DNA from 3 places in the Geodermatophilus sp. SYSU D01045 genome. Region 3 is predicted to be linked to each of the others. Evidence: predicted binding sites of a transcription regulator. Region 3 holds the regulator's gene; each other region holds the start of a gene.
What was found. Region 3 encodes LexA, which represses DNA repair genes until DNA is damaged. Its sites were predicted from a motif close to TCGAACANNTGTTCGA; they were not measured.

Region 1 (4,823 bases), on a different contig from region 3:
TCCACCCGCACCACGACGTCGCCGTCCGTGCCGCCGAGCACCACCTCGAACCGCTCGACGCCGCCGGCGTCCTCGGCCGCGGTGGCGGCCAGCCGCCGGGAGCCGCGCACCGGCAGGTCGTCGACCCCGAGCAGCCCCAGCCGCTCGCGGGCGGCCTGCTGGGCGGCCTGCACCGGCCCCGGCAGCCCGGCCCGCCCGCGCAGCCACGGCAGCGCCACCTCGCCGCGCGCGTGCGCGGCCACGAGGTCGGCGCCGTCGCCGGGCACCTGCCCGTAGGCGAACCCGTGCGGCAGCACCAGCACGTTGGAGGCGAACCGGCAGCCGCCGAGGTGGCTGCACTCCCAGACGTCGGCGGGCGCGGGCATCGCCGCGGCCAGCGGCCGGCCGCGCAGCGCGCAGCAGGCGTCGTGCTGCCCGTGCGTGCACACCAGGTACGCCGGCCGGTCGGCGCGCTCGCCGACCGAGCCGTCCCAGGGGGCCCCGACCAGCTCGGCGTCGTCGTCGCGGGTCGACCACCACAGGCCCTCGCGGCCCGGGCGGCCGTCGGCGTAGGCCCAGCGGCGCCCGGAGTCCGCGGCCCGGTCGCCGGGCCGGCGGACCAGCAGCACCCGCACGCCCTCGGCGCGGGCGCGCGCGGCCAGCCGGGCGGTCACCGCCGGGTCGATGCGGGAGCCGGTCAGCGCGTCGCGGCCCCACGGGCCCGGCTGCTCGACGAGCAGCCAGCGCTGCGCCGGCCCGGCCGTGGCCACGGGGGAGTCCCCCCGGACCAGGGCCGTGACCGAGCAGCGGGTGGCGTCGAGCCGGCCGGCACGGGCGGGGACGGTGGCGGTCACCCGGGAGGAGGCGACGGGGTCACGACCCGGTCCCGAGGGCGTCGGCACGCTCCCCATCGTCCCCGCCGGCGTCCGGCGCCGGGGCGCCAGGTCCGTGTGGACCCGGCTCGGGGGCGGTGGCCGGGACGCCGTCGACCCCGTGCGCGCCCTGCACCGCCGCGCCGGCGACCAGCGCGATCGACTCGGTGACCAGCCGGCGGGCGAGGGTGAGCCGGTCGTCGGCGTCCAGGCCCGCCAGGTCGGCGACCTTGAGCTCGCCGGCGGCCAGCAGGCCCTCGAGCGCGGCGCGGGTGGAGGCGGGGAACTCCAGCCGGCGGCGGCCGGCCAGCAGGGCGACCCGCCCGCCCTCGGCGGTGGCCGGGGCGTCGCGGAGCGCGCAGCGCAGCCGGCGGCGCAGCCGCAGCACGGTGTCCGGGCCGAGCGCGGCCGCCGCGGTGGCCTGCGCCAGCGGCGCGACCGGCTCGGGGCGCACCTGCGACCAGGTCCGCGAGCGCAGCCGCTCGGCGACCTCGCCGGGGTCCACCCGGCCCAGCCACTCCTGCAGCGCGGTCACGACCGTGGCGACGTCGTCGCGGACCGACGCCGGATCGGACAGGTCCAGGCCCAGCGGCAGGGCGCGGCGCAGCTCCCGGTCCTCGGCGGCCAGCACCCGCACCAGGTCCAGCGCCGACTCGGCCGCGGCCCAGCGGGTCACCGAGTGCACGCCGATGGTCAGGTGCGCGCTGGTCTGCCCGAGCGCGACCGCCGAGTGCAGGTAGCCGCGCGGCAGGTAGAGGGTGTCGCCCGGGCGCAGGACGGCGTCGACCACCGGCTCGCGCTCGGCGGCCGCGGCGACGGCGGCCCGGCGGTCGGTCCACGGCTGGGTGCGCAGCGGCTCCTCGAGCACCGGCTCGTGGATGGTCCAGTGCTTCTCGCCGGCCACCTGCAGCACGAAGACGTCGTGGACGTCGTAGTGCGGGCTGAACCCGCGCGAGGACGGCGGCGTCACGTACGCGTTGACCTGCGTCGGGTGCCCCAGGTCGGCGGCCAGTTGGTCGGCGAACTCGATCAGCGGCGGCCAGAGCCGGTGCAGGCCCTGCAGGACCACGGTGCTGCCGTCGGCGAACAGCCGCAGCACGGCGTCGGAGGAGACCTGGTCGGCCACCTCGGCGCCGGCGCCGCCGGAGGTGGTGAACCGCTGGGCGTCGACGACGGCGCCGTCCTTGGCGATGCGCAGGAACGGCGTGCGCAGGCCGCGCCGCGACAGCAGCTCGTCGACGTCGGTCAGCGTCAGCAGGTCGGTGAACGACTCCCCGGTGTCCTCGGCGCGGGCGAGCAGCGGGCGGCGGGACCAGTACCGCTCGGCGAAGACCGCGGGGTCGAGGTGCGTGCACCGGCGCAGGGCCGGGCGGGTGTCAGCCCCGCCCGGCCCCGCGCCGGCCGGGTCCTGGCTCAGGCCGAACCGTCCGCGCCACCGTCGGCGCCGCCGTCGGCACCGCCGTCCGCACCGCCGTCGGCCGGGCCGTGACCGGCGCCGCCGTCGGCACCACCGTCGGCACCACCGTCGGCGCCGCCGTCCGCACCGCCGTCGGCACCGCCGTCCGCGCCGCCGTCCGAGCCACCGCCCACCGCGCCGCCGTCGGCCGGGCCGTGGCCCGCGCCGCTGTCGGCACCGCCGTCGGCGCCGCCGTCGTGCTGGCCGGGCGTGCCCTCGCCGGCACCGCTGTCGGCCGGACCCTCCGTGCTGGTCATGTCGTCGTCGTCGAGCGCCATCGGGCTCCTCCGGGATCCGGGTCGGGACCGTCCGCCGGACGACGGTCGGTCGTGTCCCACCTACCTCGCCCGTGCGCCGGTCACACATGCGCCGACCAGCGTCGTCACGAGCTCCCCGGACACGCCGGGGACGGCGCGCCGCCGCCGGCGGGGGACCGTTAGTCTCCGAACACGTGTTCGAGCGGGGAGGTCGCGTGCGGTCGTCGGGCGGGCGTGCCGAGGGGTGCACGGTGCTGCACGTCGACATGGACGCGTTCTTCGCCAGCGTCGAGGTGCGCCGGCACCCCGAGCTCGCCGGCACGCCGGTCATCGTGGGCGGCGCGGGCAACCGCGGGGTGGTCACCTCGGCCACCTACGAGGCCCGCGCGTACGGCGTGCACGCCGCCATGCCGACGGCGCGGGCGCTGCGGCTGTGCCCGGCGGCGACCGTGCTGCCGGGGGACGTGGGCCTCTACGCCGAGGTGTCCCGGGCGGTCATGGCGCTGTTCCGGTCGGTGACCCCGCTGGTGGAGCCGCTGAGCCTGGACGAGGCCTTCCTCGACGTGGGCGGGGCCGGGCGCCGGCTGGGCGACGCCGCCGAGATCGGGGAGTACCTGCGCGCCCGCGTCTTCGACGAACAGGGCATCACCTGCTCCGTCGGCGTGGCCGGCACCAAGTTCGTGGCCAAGCTCGCCTCCACCCACGCCAAGCCCGACGGGCTGCTCGTCGTCCGCCCGGCCGAGGTCATCGACTTCCTGCACCCGCTGCCGGTCGGCGCGCTGTGGGGCGTGGGCGCGAAGACCGAGCAGGTGCTGCTGCGGCTGGGGCTGCGCACCGTCGGCGACCTCGCGCACGTCCCGGCGCGCACCCTGCAGCGGGCACTGGGCCCCGCCGCCGGCGCCCACCTGCACGAGCTGGCCTGGGGCCGCGACCCCCGCCGGGTGGTGCCCGACGAGCCGGAGCGCTCGACCGGGCACGAGGAGACCTTCCCCACCGACGTCGACGACCCGGCCGTGATCCACCGGGAGCTGCTGCGGCTGTCCGAGCGGACGGCGGCCCGGCTGCGCGCGGGCGGCTGGCTGACCCGCACGGTGAGCATCAAGGTCCGCTTCGCCGACTTCACCACCCTCACCCGCAGCCGCACCCTCGGCGTCCCCACCGACGTCGGGCAGGAGGTGTACGAGACCGCGCGGGCCCTGTTCGACGCGCTCGGGCTGGACCGGGCGCGGATCCGGCTGGTCGGCGTGCGGGCCGAGCGGCTGGTCCGGTCCGGCGAGGCTCCCCGGCAGCTCGAGCTCGGCGCCCGCGAGCACGGCCGCCGCGACGCGGAGCTCGCCGCCGACCGGGCGGCCCGCCGGTTCGGCGCCGGCGCGGTGCGGCCGGCCACGCTGCTGCACCGCGACCGCGACCGCCGGGTGCGCTGAGGCGGGCCTGGGGGCCCGTCACGGACCCCCGGAGGGGTGGTCCCGACGGCAGTGCGGCGGGTCGCCGCGCACTCGCCTTTCGCACCCCGCCGACGGCTCGTATCCTCGGTGTCACCACCGGGTACGGGCCCGGTGGTGTCTGGCTCCGCCCACCTGGAGGTCTCGGTGCCGCTCTCCGAGCACGAGCAGCGACTGCTGGAGCAGATCGAGCGCGCCCTCGTCGACGACGATCCCAAGTTCGCCTCCTCCGTCCGCACCGGCGACCGCAGGCTCAAGGCCCGGCGGAAGCTGCAGCTCGGTGCGCTGCTGGTCGTGGTGGGCCTGGCCGTCCTCGTCGGTGGCGCCGTCGTCCCGTCCGTGCCCCTGGGCGTCCTCGGCTTCCTCGTGATGTTCGGCGGTGCCGCGCTCGGCGTCCTCAACTACCGCTCGGCCACCGGCGCCGTCGAGACCGGCCCGGCCGGTGCCCGCGGCGCGCAGGCCGGCCGCGGCCGGGGCGGCCGCCCCCGCCGGCAGCCGCTGAAGAACCGGCTCGAGGAGCGCTTCCGCCGCCGCTACGACCAGTAGCCCGCGAGACCCCGCCGACGGCCGCCGTCCCACCCGGGACGGCGGCCGTCGCCGTTCCCGGCACCGTGGCCTCGGGGGTCGACCGCCCGGGGGGCGGGTGGGGACACTGGAACCGCCACGAACGGGCCGCTCGGGAGGGGGAGTCCCGATGACGCAGACACAGCCCCTGGAGCACGTGTCCTTCGACCGTCCCGACGAGGTGCGGCAGGGCGACAACTGGCGGCTGGAGCTGGTGCGCCTGGCCGGCGACGTCGAGGTCGGCAGGATCACC
Region 2 (4,823 bases), on a different contig from region 3:
GGTGGTCGGCTCCTCGCCCACCGCGACCGCCAGCGTGGAGACGCCGACCGGCCCGCCGGAGAAGCGCACGACCAGCGCCTCCAGCACCGCCCGGTCCAGCCGGTCCAGCCCGAGGTCGTCGACGTCGTAGAGGGCCAGCGCGGCCTGCGCGACGGCGCGGGTGACCCGGCCGTCGGCCTCGACCTCGGCGTAGTCGCGGACCCGGCGCAGCAGCCGGTTGGCGATGCGCGGCGTCCCGCGGGAGCGGCCGGCGATCTCGGCCGAGCCGTCGTCGGTGAGCTCGACGCCGAGCAGGTCGGCGCTGCGGGCGAGCACCTGCTGCAGCTCGGCGGGCTCGTAGAACTCCATCTGCCCGACGAAGCCGAACCGGTCGCGCAGCGGCCCGGTGAGCAGGCCCGCCCGGGTGGTCGCGCCGACCAGGGTGAACGGGTTGATCTCCAGCGGGATCGCGGTGGCGCCGGGCCCCTTGCCGACGACGACGTCGACCCGGAAGTCCTCCATCGCCATGTACAGCAGTTCCTCGGCGGGCCGCGCGATGCGGTGGATCTCGTCGATGAACAGCACGTCGCCGGGGCCGAGGTTGGACAGCATCGCGGCGAGGTCGCCGGAGCGCTCGATCGCCGGGCCGCTGGTGATCTTCACCGAGGTGCCGAGCTCCGAGCCGATGATCAGCGCGAGGCTGGTCTTGCCGAGCCCGGGCGGGCCGGACAGCAGCACGTGGTCCGGCGGCCGGCCCCGGCGCTTGGCGCCCTCGAGGACCAGCGCGAGCTGGCGGGCGACCTTGGGCTGGCCGATGAAGTCGGTCAGCGAGTGCGGCCGCAGCGCGGACTCGACCACCCGCTCCTCGTCCCCGGCCTGCGGGGAGACGGCGAAGTCGCGGCTGATGCCGGACTCCACCTCGCCGGTCAGCGACCGGTCGAACGGGGCGCTCACGACCGGCCCAGCAGCTGCAGCGCCTGGCGCAGCAGCAGCGCGACGTCGACCCGCCCGGTGCTGGTGAGCTGCTCGTCGGCGACCGGCGCGAGCGCGGTGAGCGCGGTGTCGGCCTCCTTGGTGGACCAGCCGAGCCCGACCAGCGCCGAGGACAGCTGGTCGCGCCAGGGCGCCACCGGGGTGACCGGCGCGAGACCCGCCGGGGCGGGCCCGTCGAGCTGGGTGTCGGTGGTGGTGGCGCCCAGCCGGTCGCGCAGCTCGAGGATCAGCCGCTCGGCGCCCTTCTTGCCGATGCCGGGCACCTGCATGAGCGCCTTGACGTCGGCCGTGGACACCGCGCGGCGGACCTCGCGCGGCGGGTGGATGGCCAGCACCGCCTGCGCCAGCCGCGGGCCGACGCCGTTGGCGGTCTGCAGCAGCTCGAACAGCTGCCGCTCGTCGTCGTCGGCGAAGCCGTAGAGGGTGAGGGAGTCCTCGCGCACGACCAGGCTGGTGGCCAGGCGGGCGTCCTCACCCACCGCGAGCCGGGCGATGGTGCCCGGCGTGCACTGCACGGCCAGGCCGATGCCGCCGACCTCGACGACCGCGCCCTCCGGGCCGACCGCGGCGACCCGGCCGCTCACCGAGGCGATCACCGGGACACCCCCTGCCAGCGCGGCAGCGTCCGCTGCACCACCGGCGCGCCGATGCCGCCGGCGATCGCCGCGACCCGCAGCCGGTCCTGGGCCGGGCCGCGCCACACGTGGCAGACCGCCAGCGCCAGGGCGTCGGCGGCGTCGGCCGGCTTGGGGGGTGACGCCAGCCCCAGCACCCGGGTGACCATGAGGGTGACCTGCTCCTTGTCCGCGCGGCCGTTGCCGGAGATGGCCGCCTTGACCTCGCTGGGCGTGTGCCAGGCGACCGGCCGGTCGGCCTGCGCAGCGGCCAGCGCCGCGACCCCGGCCGCCTGCGCGGTGCCGGTGGCGGTGCCCTTGTTGTTCTGGGTGAACACCCGCTCGATGGCCACGACGTCGGGCCGGTGCTCGCGCAGCAGCGCGGTGACCTGGGTGTGCAGCTCCAGCAGCCGCAGCTCCAGGTCCAGGTCCGCGGAGCTGCGGATCACGCCGACGCCCACGGCGGCCGGGCGCGTGCCGGGCCGGCCGTCGACCACACCCCACCCGCACCGGGTCAGCCCCGGGTCGATGCCGAGCACCCGCATGCCCGCTCCCCCTCCCACCGAACGCGTGTTCGACCGCAACCGTAACCGTCCCGGACGACGGCCCCGCGGCGCAACACGCGGCACGGTCCGGGGAGCGGTGCGCGGCCCCGGCCGTGCGCGGCGGGGAGGGAGAGGAGGAGCTCCCTCAGCCGACCTTCTCGAGCACCTCGTCGGAGACGTCGTAGTTGGCGTAGACGTTCTGCACGTCGTCGAGGTCCTCGAGCGCGTCGATGAGGCGGAACACCTTGCCGGCGCCCTCCTCGTCGAGCTCGACGGTGACGCTGGGCACGAACCCGGCCTCGGCCGAGTCGTAGTCGATGCCGGCGTCCTGCAGCGCGGTGCGGACGGCGACCAGGTCACCGGGCTCGGAGACGACCTCGAGGGTGTCGCCGAGGTCGCGGACCTCCTCGGCGCCGGCGTCGAGGACCGCCATGAGAACGGTGTCCTCGTCGACGCCGTCGGCCTTCGGGACGACGACGACGCCCTTGCGGGTGAACAGGTAGGACACCGAGCCCGGGTCGGCCATCGAGCCGCCGTTGCGGGTCATCGCGGTGCGCACCTCGGAGGCCGACCGGTTGCGGTTGTCGGTGAGGCACTCGACGAGCACCGCGACGCCCCCCGCCGCGTAGCCCTCATAGGTGATCGACTGGTACTCGACGCCACCGGCCTCGGCGCCCGAGCCGCGCTTGACCGCGCGGTCGATGTTGTCGTTGGGGACCGAGGACTTCTTCGCCTTCTGGATGGCGTCGTAGAGCGTCGGGTTGCCCGCGGGGTCACCGCCGCCGGTGCGCGCCGCGACCTCGATGTTCTTGATCAGCTTGGCGAACAGCTTGCCGCGCTTGGCGTCGATGGCGGCCTTCTTGTGCTTCGTGGTCGCCCACTTGGAATGGCCGCTCACTGTGCTCCTCCGAGGTCGGGGGCGCCGGCACCGGCGCCGCTGGGGGCTGCGACCGCCCCGCCGACCGCGCTCCGCACGATCTCCATGAAACACGCGTGGACCCGGGTGTCCCCGGTCAGCTCGGGGTGGAAGCTGGTGGCCACGACGTCGCCCTGGCGCACCGCGACGATCCTACCGTCGGCCGCTCCGCCCTCGACCCGCCCGAGGACCTGCACCCCCGGCCCGGCCTCCTCGACCCACGGCGCACGGATGAACACGGCCGACAGCGGGCCGCCGGGCACGCCCTCCACCGCGACGCGCGACTCGAAGGAGTCGGCCTGCCGGCCGAAGGCGTTGCGCCGCACGGTGACGTCGAGGCCACCGATCGTCTGCTGCCCGGGCGGGGCGTCGAGGAGCCGGTCGGCCAGCAGCACCAGCCCGGCGCAGGTGCCGTACACCGGCAGCCCGCCGCGGACGGCGGCACGCAGCGGCTCGAGCAGCCCGGTGCGGACGGCGAGGTTCGCCATCGTGGTCGACTCGCCGCCGGGCAGGACCAGCCCGTCGACGGCGGCCAGCTCGGCGGGGCGCCGCACCGGCACCGCGTCCGCGCCGAGCCCGGTCAGGACCGCGAGGTGCTCGCGGACGTCGCCCTGCAGCGCGAGCACCCCGATCCGGGGCGCGCTCACCAGCCGCGCGCGGCGAACCGCTGCGAGTCGGACAGCGTGTCCACGTCGATCCCGACCATGGCCTCGCCCAGCCCGCGGGAGACCTTGGCGATCACGTCGGGGTCGTCGTGGAACGTCGTCGCCTGGACGATCGCGGCGGCGCGCCGGGCCGGGTCGCCGGACTTGAAGATCCCCGAGCCGACGAACACGCCCTCGGCGCCCAGCTGCATCATCATCGCCGCGTCGGCCGGGGTGGCGATGCCGCCGGCGGTGAACAGCACGACCGGCAGCTTCCCGGTGCGGGCCACCTCGGCGACCAGGTCGTGCGGCGCGCGCAGTTCCTTGGCCGCGACGAACAGCTCGGTCTCGTCGAGGGTGCCCAGCCGCCGGATGCCGGCCCGGATCGCCCGCACGTGCCGCGTCGCCTCGACGACGTTGCCCGTGCCCGCCTCGCCCTTCGACCGGATCATGGCCGCGCCCTCGGCGATCCGCCGCAGCGCCTCGCCCAGGTCGGTGGCGCCGCAGACGAACGGCACGGTGAACGCGTGCTTGTCGATGTGGTGCGCCTCGTCGGCCGGGGTGAGCACCTCGGACTCGTCGACGTAGTCGACGCCGAGGCTCTGCAGCACCTGGGCCTCGACGAAGTGCCCGATGCGGGCCTTGGCCATCACCGGGATGGAGACGGCGGAGACGATCCCGTCGATCATGTCGGGGTCGCTCATCCGCGCGATGCCGCCCTGGGCGCGGATGTCGGCGGGCACCCGCTCGAGCGCCATGACGGCGACGGCGCCGGCGTCCTCGGCGATCCTCGCCTGCTCGGGGGTGACGACGTCCATGATGACGCCGCCCTTGAGCTGCTCGGCGAGGCCGCGCTTGACGCGGGAGGTGCCGGTGACGGGGAGGGCGGCGGGGTCGGACACGGCTGCTCCTGGGTGGTGCGGAGGGCAGGCCGCACGACCGCGCGACCCGGCCCAGCGTAGGCGGGCTCAGCCGCGCGGTGTGCCGGCGCCCGTGGGGACCGCGTCCAGGCCGTCCTCGACGTCGAAGAAGCGGGGCAGCGGCCGGTCCGCGTGCAGCCGCAGCAGCCGGGGCAGCCGCCGCTGGCGCAGCAGCGCGGTGTCCCGGACCGCGTCGTTGTAGAAGCGCCGGG
Region 3 (4,823 bases):
GTCGGGGTCACCGTCGACCTGCTCAGCCGCGGGGTGCTCGAGCGGCTGGACCTCGAGGTGTCCGAGGTGGTCAGCGCCTGGGACCTGCGCGACTCCCCGGCCTACTGGCCGGTCTGGGCGGTCACCCAGATCGGCGGCCGCGGCACCATCCTCATCGTGCTGGCCGCCCTGGTCGGCTGGCTGTGCGTGCGCGAGCGGACGGTGCTGCCGCTGCTGCGGGTGGTCACCGCACTGGCGCTGCTCACCGTCGTCGTCTACGCGTTCAAGTTCGGCACCGGCCGCACCGCCCCCGCCTATCCCGGTTCCTTCTTCCACCGCGACGGCGCCAGCTACCCCTCCGGGCACGTGGCCAACGCCGTGCTCATGTGGGGCGTGGCGCGCTGGCAGGCGGTCGAGTACGGACTCGGGCCGCGGGTGCAGCGCACCCTGTGGTGGCTGGCCGTCGTCGGGCCGGTGGCCACCGGGATCGCGATGGTCTCGCTGGACTTCCACTGGGTCACCGACGCCGTGGTGGGCGCGGCCGTCGGGCTGCTGCTGCTGGGCGTGGTTCACGCACTCGACGCGCTGGTGCTGTCACGCTGGGCGAGTGCCCGGTCCGGCCGCCCGTCCGCGTAGCACCGTCCGGCGGGCACCGGCCGTCCTGCTGACCGCGGGCCTGCTCGCCCTCCGGGCGGCCCCGGCCGCGGCCGAGGAGCCGGCCGCTCCCTCGGTCCGCTGCCAGGTGACCGACCCGCGGCTGGCCGAGCTCTCCGGCCTGGTGGACGTCGGCGACCGGATGCTCGCCGTGGTCGACGGCGGGGACGAGGTCGCCGTGTACGTGCTCGACGGCGCGTGCCAGGTCGTCGACGTGACCACCGCGCCGGTGGACCCCTACGACCCCGAGGACCTCGGCGTCGGCCCCGACGGCACGGTGTGGCTGGCCGACACCGGCGACAACACCACCGTCCGGACGACGGTCGCGCTCGTCGCGCTGCGGCCCGACGGCGGGACGGCGCTGCACCGGCTGACCTACCCCGACGGCCCGCACGACGCCGAGGCGCTGCTGCTCGCCCCCGACGGGACCCCGTACATCGTGACCAAGGAGGTGCTCGGCGCCAGCCACGTCTACCGGCCGGCGGCGCCGCTGGTCGACGGCGGCACGGTCGCGCTGGCCGACGTCGGCACCGTCGCGTTCACCCTCACCGGCACGCCCGGCGGTCCCGTGGGCCGGGCCGGGCAACTGCTGGTCACCGGCGGGGCGGTCGCCCGCGACGGCAGCCGGATCGCGCTGCGCACCTACACCGACGCCTACGTCTGGCCGCTCGCCGGGGCCGACGTCCCGGGGGCGCTGGCCGGCGAGCCGGTGCGGATCGCCCTGCCCGAGGCACCGCAGGGGGAGGCCGTGTCGTTCACCGCGGACGGCAGCGCGCTGCTGGTGGCCGGCGAGGGCCTCCCCGGGGACGTGACCGCGGTGCCGGTCCCGGCGGGGTCCGCGCCGCCCACGACGGCGGCGCCCCCCGCGGCCGACCCGTCGCCGTCGGCCCTGCTCGGCGGGGACGCCGGGGGCCTGTCGCCGGTGGCCGCCGGCGTGGCCGCCGCCGTCGTCGCGACCGCGCTGGTGTGGATCGGCGGGCGGCTGCGCCGCCGCCGGTCCGGTGGTCCGCCCGCCGGCGCCTGAGCTCCGGCACCGGCGGGGACCTGCGGCTCAGACCCGCCGCAGGACGGTGACGACGCGGCCGAGGACGGTGGCCTCGTCGCCGGGGATCGGCTCGTAGGCCGGGTTGTGCGGCAGCAGCCAGACGTGCCCGTCGCGGCGCTTGTACGTCTTGACCGTGGCCTCGCCGTCGAGCATCGCGGCGACGATCTCGCCGTTCTCGGCGGTGGGCTGCTGGCGGACGACGACCCAGTCGCCGTCGCAGATGGCCGCGTCGACCATCGAGTCACCGGCGACGCGCAGCATGAACAGCGTGCCCTCGCCGACGAGCTCGCGGGGGAGCGGGAAGACGTCCTCGACGGCCTGCTCGGCGAGCACCGGGCCACCGGCCGCGATCCGCCCGACCAGCGGGACGTAGGTGGGGGCCGCCGAGCCGTCGGCGGCCGCGGCGGGCGCCGCCGGGGCGGACTCGCCCGCGGTCTCACCGGGCAGCCGGACGTCGAGTGCGCGGGGCCGGTTGGGGTCGCGCCGCAGCCAGCCCTTCTTCTGCAGCACCGACAGCTGGTGGGCGACCGACGACGCCGAGGACAGGCCGACCGCCTCGCCGATCTCGCGGACCGAGGGGGGGTAGCCACGCCGCTCGATCGAGTCGCGGATGACCTCGAGGACCCGGCGCTGCCGCTGGGTCAGGCCGTCGCCGCCCTCGCCCCGGTCGGGGAAGGTGCGCACGGCGCCCGTGCCGTCCGCGCCGGCACCGCGCTCGGCGGCCGGACGGCGGGTCGCCGCGCCGCCGCCCCGGGTGCCCTGGCCGGTCCCGCTCGTGCCCGCCACGTCTCCTCCTCGCCGGCCGCGTCCCCGCGGCCCGTCCGTCGCCCTCCCGGCCGGGGCCGGTCGGCGGGCGGTGCGCCCGCACGGACCGTAGCGCGCCGGCGCCGCAGGTTCAAACGTGTGTTCGAAGGACACGCCGCGCCGCTCTCGCACTCGTCGGACCCGTGCGGTAGACATCCGGACAGACGTTCGATCGAACACGCGTTCGATGCGGTGGACCCGATCTGGAGGAGCGGTCATGGGCAGCGTGCGGCAGGCAGTGCTCGAGTTCGACGCGGCGGTCCGGGTCCCGTGGCGGCCGCCGCTCCGCGGGGAGGGCGGGACGGCCGCCGGCGGGGGCCGGTCGGTCCCGGCTCGCGCCGACCGGCCGGCGCCGCGGGCGGGCCTGCCGGGCTCGGGTCCCCGCGTCGCGGGGCACCTGCGGCCGGTGCCCGACCGTCCCGCGGCGGCTCCCGCGCGCACCGCCGGGCCGGCCGCCGAGGGGCCGCGCACCCGTCGCGACCCGGCCCGCCCCAGCGGGCGGCCGGTGCGCTCGGAGCCCGCCCGGGCCGCCGTCCGCACGCGGTGCGCGCCGGCCCCGGCGCCGGTGCGGCTGACCCGTCGCGGGCGCCGCCTGGTCACCGTGCTGGTCCTCGCCGCCGGCGTCGGCGGGGCCGCCCTCGGCCGGGGGGTCCTCGCCCCTGATGACGGCCTGCGCCTGGCCGGCGAGAGCAGCGTCGTGGTCGAGAGCGGTGACACGGTGTGGTCGATCGCCGCGGAGGTCGCCGGCCCCGGCCAGGACGTGCGCGCGGTGGTCGACGCGATCGAGGAGCTCAACGACCTGGAGGCGGCGGTCGTCGTCCCCGGCCAGGTGCTGCGCCTGCCGTAGGCGCTCCGCCGGCGGCCGGGCGGCCGGAACTGACGAGGCGGACCTCCCCGGTTCGTCAACCATCGGCGGTCGCGTCGCTCACGCACTGAGTGCAGACCAACACTTACGGTGAGGACCGTGTCAGCAGCCGTGAACAGCCAGGCAGCGGTGTCCTTCGGGTCCCCACAGGACGTCGAGGTGTTCGTGAACAGCAGCTGGGTGCCCGGCGCGATGCTCGGCTGGCGACACGACGACGCCGGCGTGTGCGAGGCCTGGGTGCGGTTGCGGACCGACGTCCCCGAGGTGGTCGAGGGTGCCGGCACCTGGGTGGGGCTGGCCGACGTGCGACTGCCCGAACGGCACCTCGCGCCGGCGCCCGAGGCCCCGCCGGCAGCCGTGGCGGCATCGGACCGGGCGGCAGGCCCTGCGCTCGAGCGCTCCCGCCGAGCACGTCGACACGGCCTCGACATGACCGCCGAGATGCCCGCCGTCGGCGGTGGCGCGGGCCGGCACCGCGCACGGGCCGTCCACGGCGCCGGGCGGCACCGCGCCGTCACGGCGGAGATGCCCGCCGTCGCCCTCGGGTCCGTGGCCGCACCTCCCGCTGCCGACACCCTCGCCGAGGACGCCCGCCTCTACACCCGGCCGATCCGCCTCGGGGACCTGGTGCCGCACCCCCGCGGCGGCCGCCCCGCCGTCCGCCCGACCGTCTGACCCGCCGCGGGGGCGAGTGCTCCCGGGGCCCGTGGTTCCCGTGCCGGCGTCCCGCCGGCGATCCGGGCGGGCGTCCGCGCGCCATCGCAGGCGCTCGTGGACGCCCTCCTGACGGGCGGTCGATACACCCACCCGCCCCCTCCCGCGCGCCGACACGCGCGGCGTCCCGGCGTGTCGTGTGACGGGAGGGGACCCTGCTCGCCCCTGGTCACCACGGGGTCACGGCCGGATCTCGACGGAAGAGACACGCGGGTTCTCGTCTTGCAGATGTAGTGGAGCGGGGCCTACTGTCCCCCTACATCTAGTAGTTGCACCGATGGAAGTCCTCCACAGGCCGTCCTCAGGACCTCCACGGGGTGTCCACCGGATGTCCCCAGAGGGGTCCACAGACAGACGCAGACGGGCGGGTCCGGCAGGGCCGGACGAGCCCGTCGGCACCAGCCGCCCGACCGGGTCCCCGGTCCGGTCTCCCGCGGAGGAGGTGAACCGCAGTGCGCTGCCCGTTCTGCCACAACCCCGACAGCCGCGTGATCGACTCGCGCGAGGCCGACGAGGGGGCAACCACCCGTCGCCGCCGCTCGTGCCCGGCCTGCGGCCGCCGTTTCACCACCGTCGAGGAGGCGGTGCTCGCCGTCGTCAAGCGCAGCGGGGTGAGCGAGCCGTTCAACCGGACCAAGGTCGTCGCCGGCGTGCGGCGCGCCTGCCAGGGCCGGCCGGTCGACGAGGACCAGCTCCAGCAGCTGGCCCAGCAGGTGGAGGACGCGATCCGCGCCAGCGGCGTGGCCGAGGTCCCCAGCCACG

Region 1: the regulator LexA is predicted to act here: its motif matches at 2,751-2,766, upstream of dinB (DNA polymerase IV).
Region 2: the regulator LexA is predicted to act here: its motif matches at 2,149-2,164, upstream of ruvC (crossover junction endodeoxyribonuclease RuvC).

Annotation. Positions count from the first base shown of each region.
Region 1 covers NZ_JBJGZB010000006.1:175,264-180,086, reverse strand. Annotated here, with positions in the region: gene ACI798_RS07380 (sucrase ferredoxin) at 1-833, opposite strand, end outside; gene ACI798_RS07375 (cupin domain-containing protein) at 853-1,977, opposite strand; gene ACI798_RS07370 (BatC protein) at 2,265-2,585, opposite strand; gene dinB (DNA polymerase IV) at 2,816-3,988, shown strand; gene ACI798_RS07360 (DUF3040 domain-containing protein) at 4,124-4,552, shown strand; gene ACI798_RS07355 (cupin domain-containing protein) at 4,701-4,823, shown strand, end outside.
Region 2 covers NZ_JBJGZB010000006.1:60,877-65,699, forward strand. Annotated here, with positions in the region: gene ruvB (Holliday junction branch migration DNA helicase RuvB) at 1-933, opposite strand, end outside; gene ruvA (Holliday junction branch migration protein RuvA) at 930-1,568, opposite strand; gene ruvC (crossover junction endodeoxyribonuclease RuvC) at 1,565-2,131, opposite strand; gene ACI798_RS06825 (YebC/PmpR family DNA-binding transcriptional regulator) at 2,277-3,029, opposite strand; gene pdxT (pyridoxal 5'-phosphate synthase glutaminase subunit PdxT) at 3,026-3,694, opposite strand; gene pdxS (pyridoxal 5'-phosphate synthase lyase subunit PdxS) at 3,691-4,593, opposite strand; gene ACI798_RS06840 (hypothetical protein) at 4,660-4,823, opposite strand, start outside.
Region 3 covers NZ_JBJGZB010000021.1:12,511-17,333, forward strand. Annotated here, with positions in the region: gene ACI798_RS17275 (phosphatase PAP2 family protein) at 1-615, shown strand, start outside; gene ACI798_RS17280 (hypothetical protein) at 587-1,657, shown strand; gene lexA (transcriptional repressor LexA) at 1,685-2,464, opposite strand; gene ACI798_RS17290 (LysM peptidoglycan-binding domain-containing protein) at 2,700-3,329, shown strand; gene ACI798_RS17295 (hypothetical protein) at 3,447-4,022, shown strand; gene nrdR (transcriptional regulator NrdR) at 4,514-4,823, shown strand, end outside.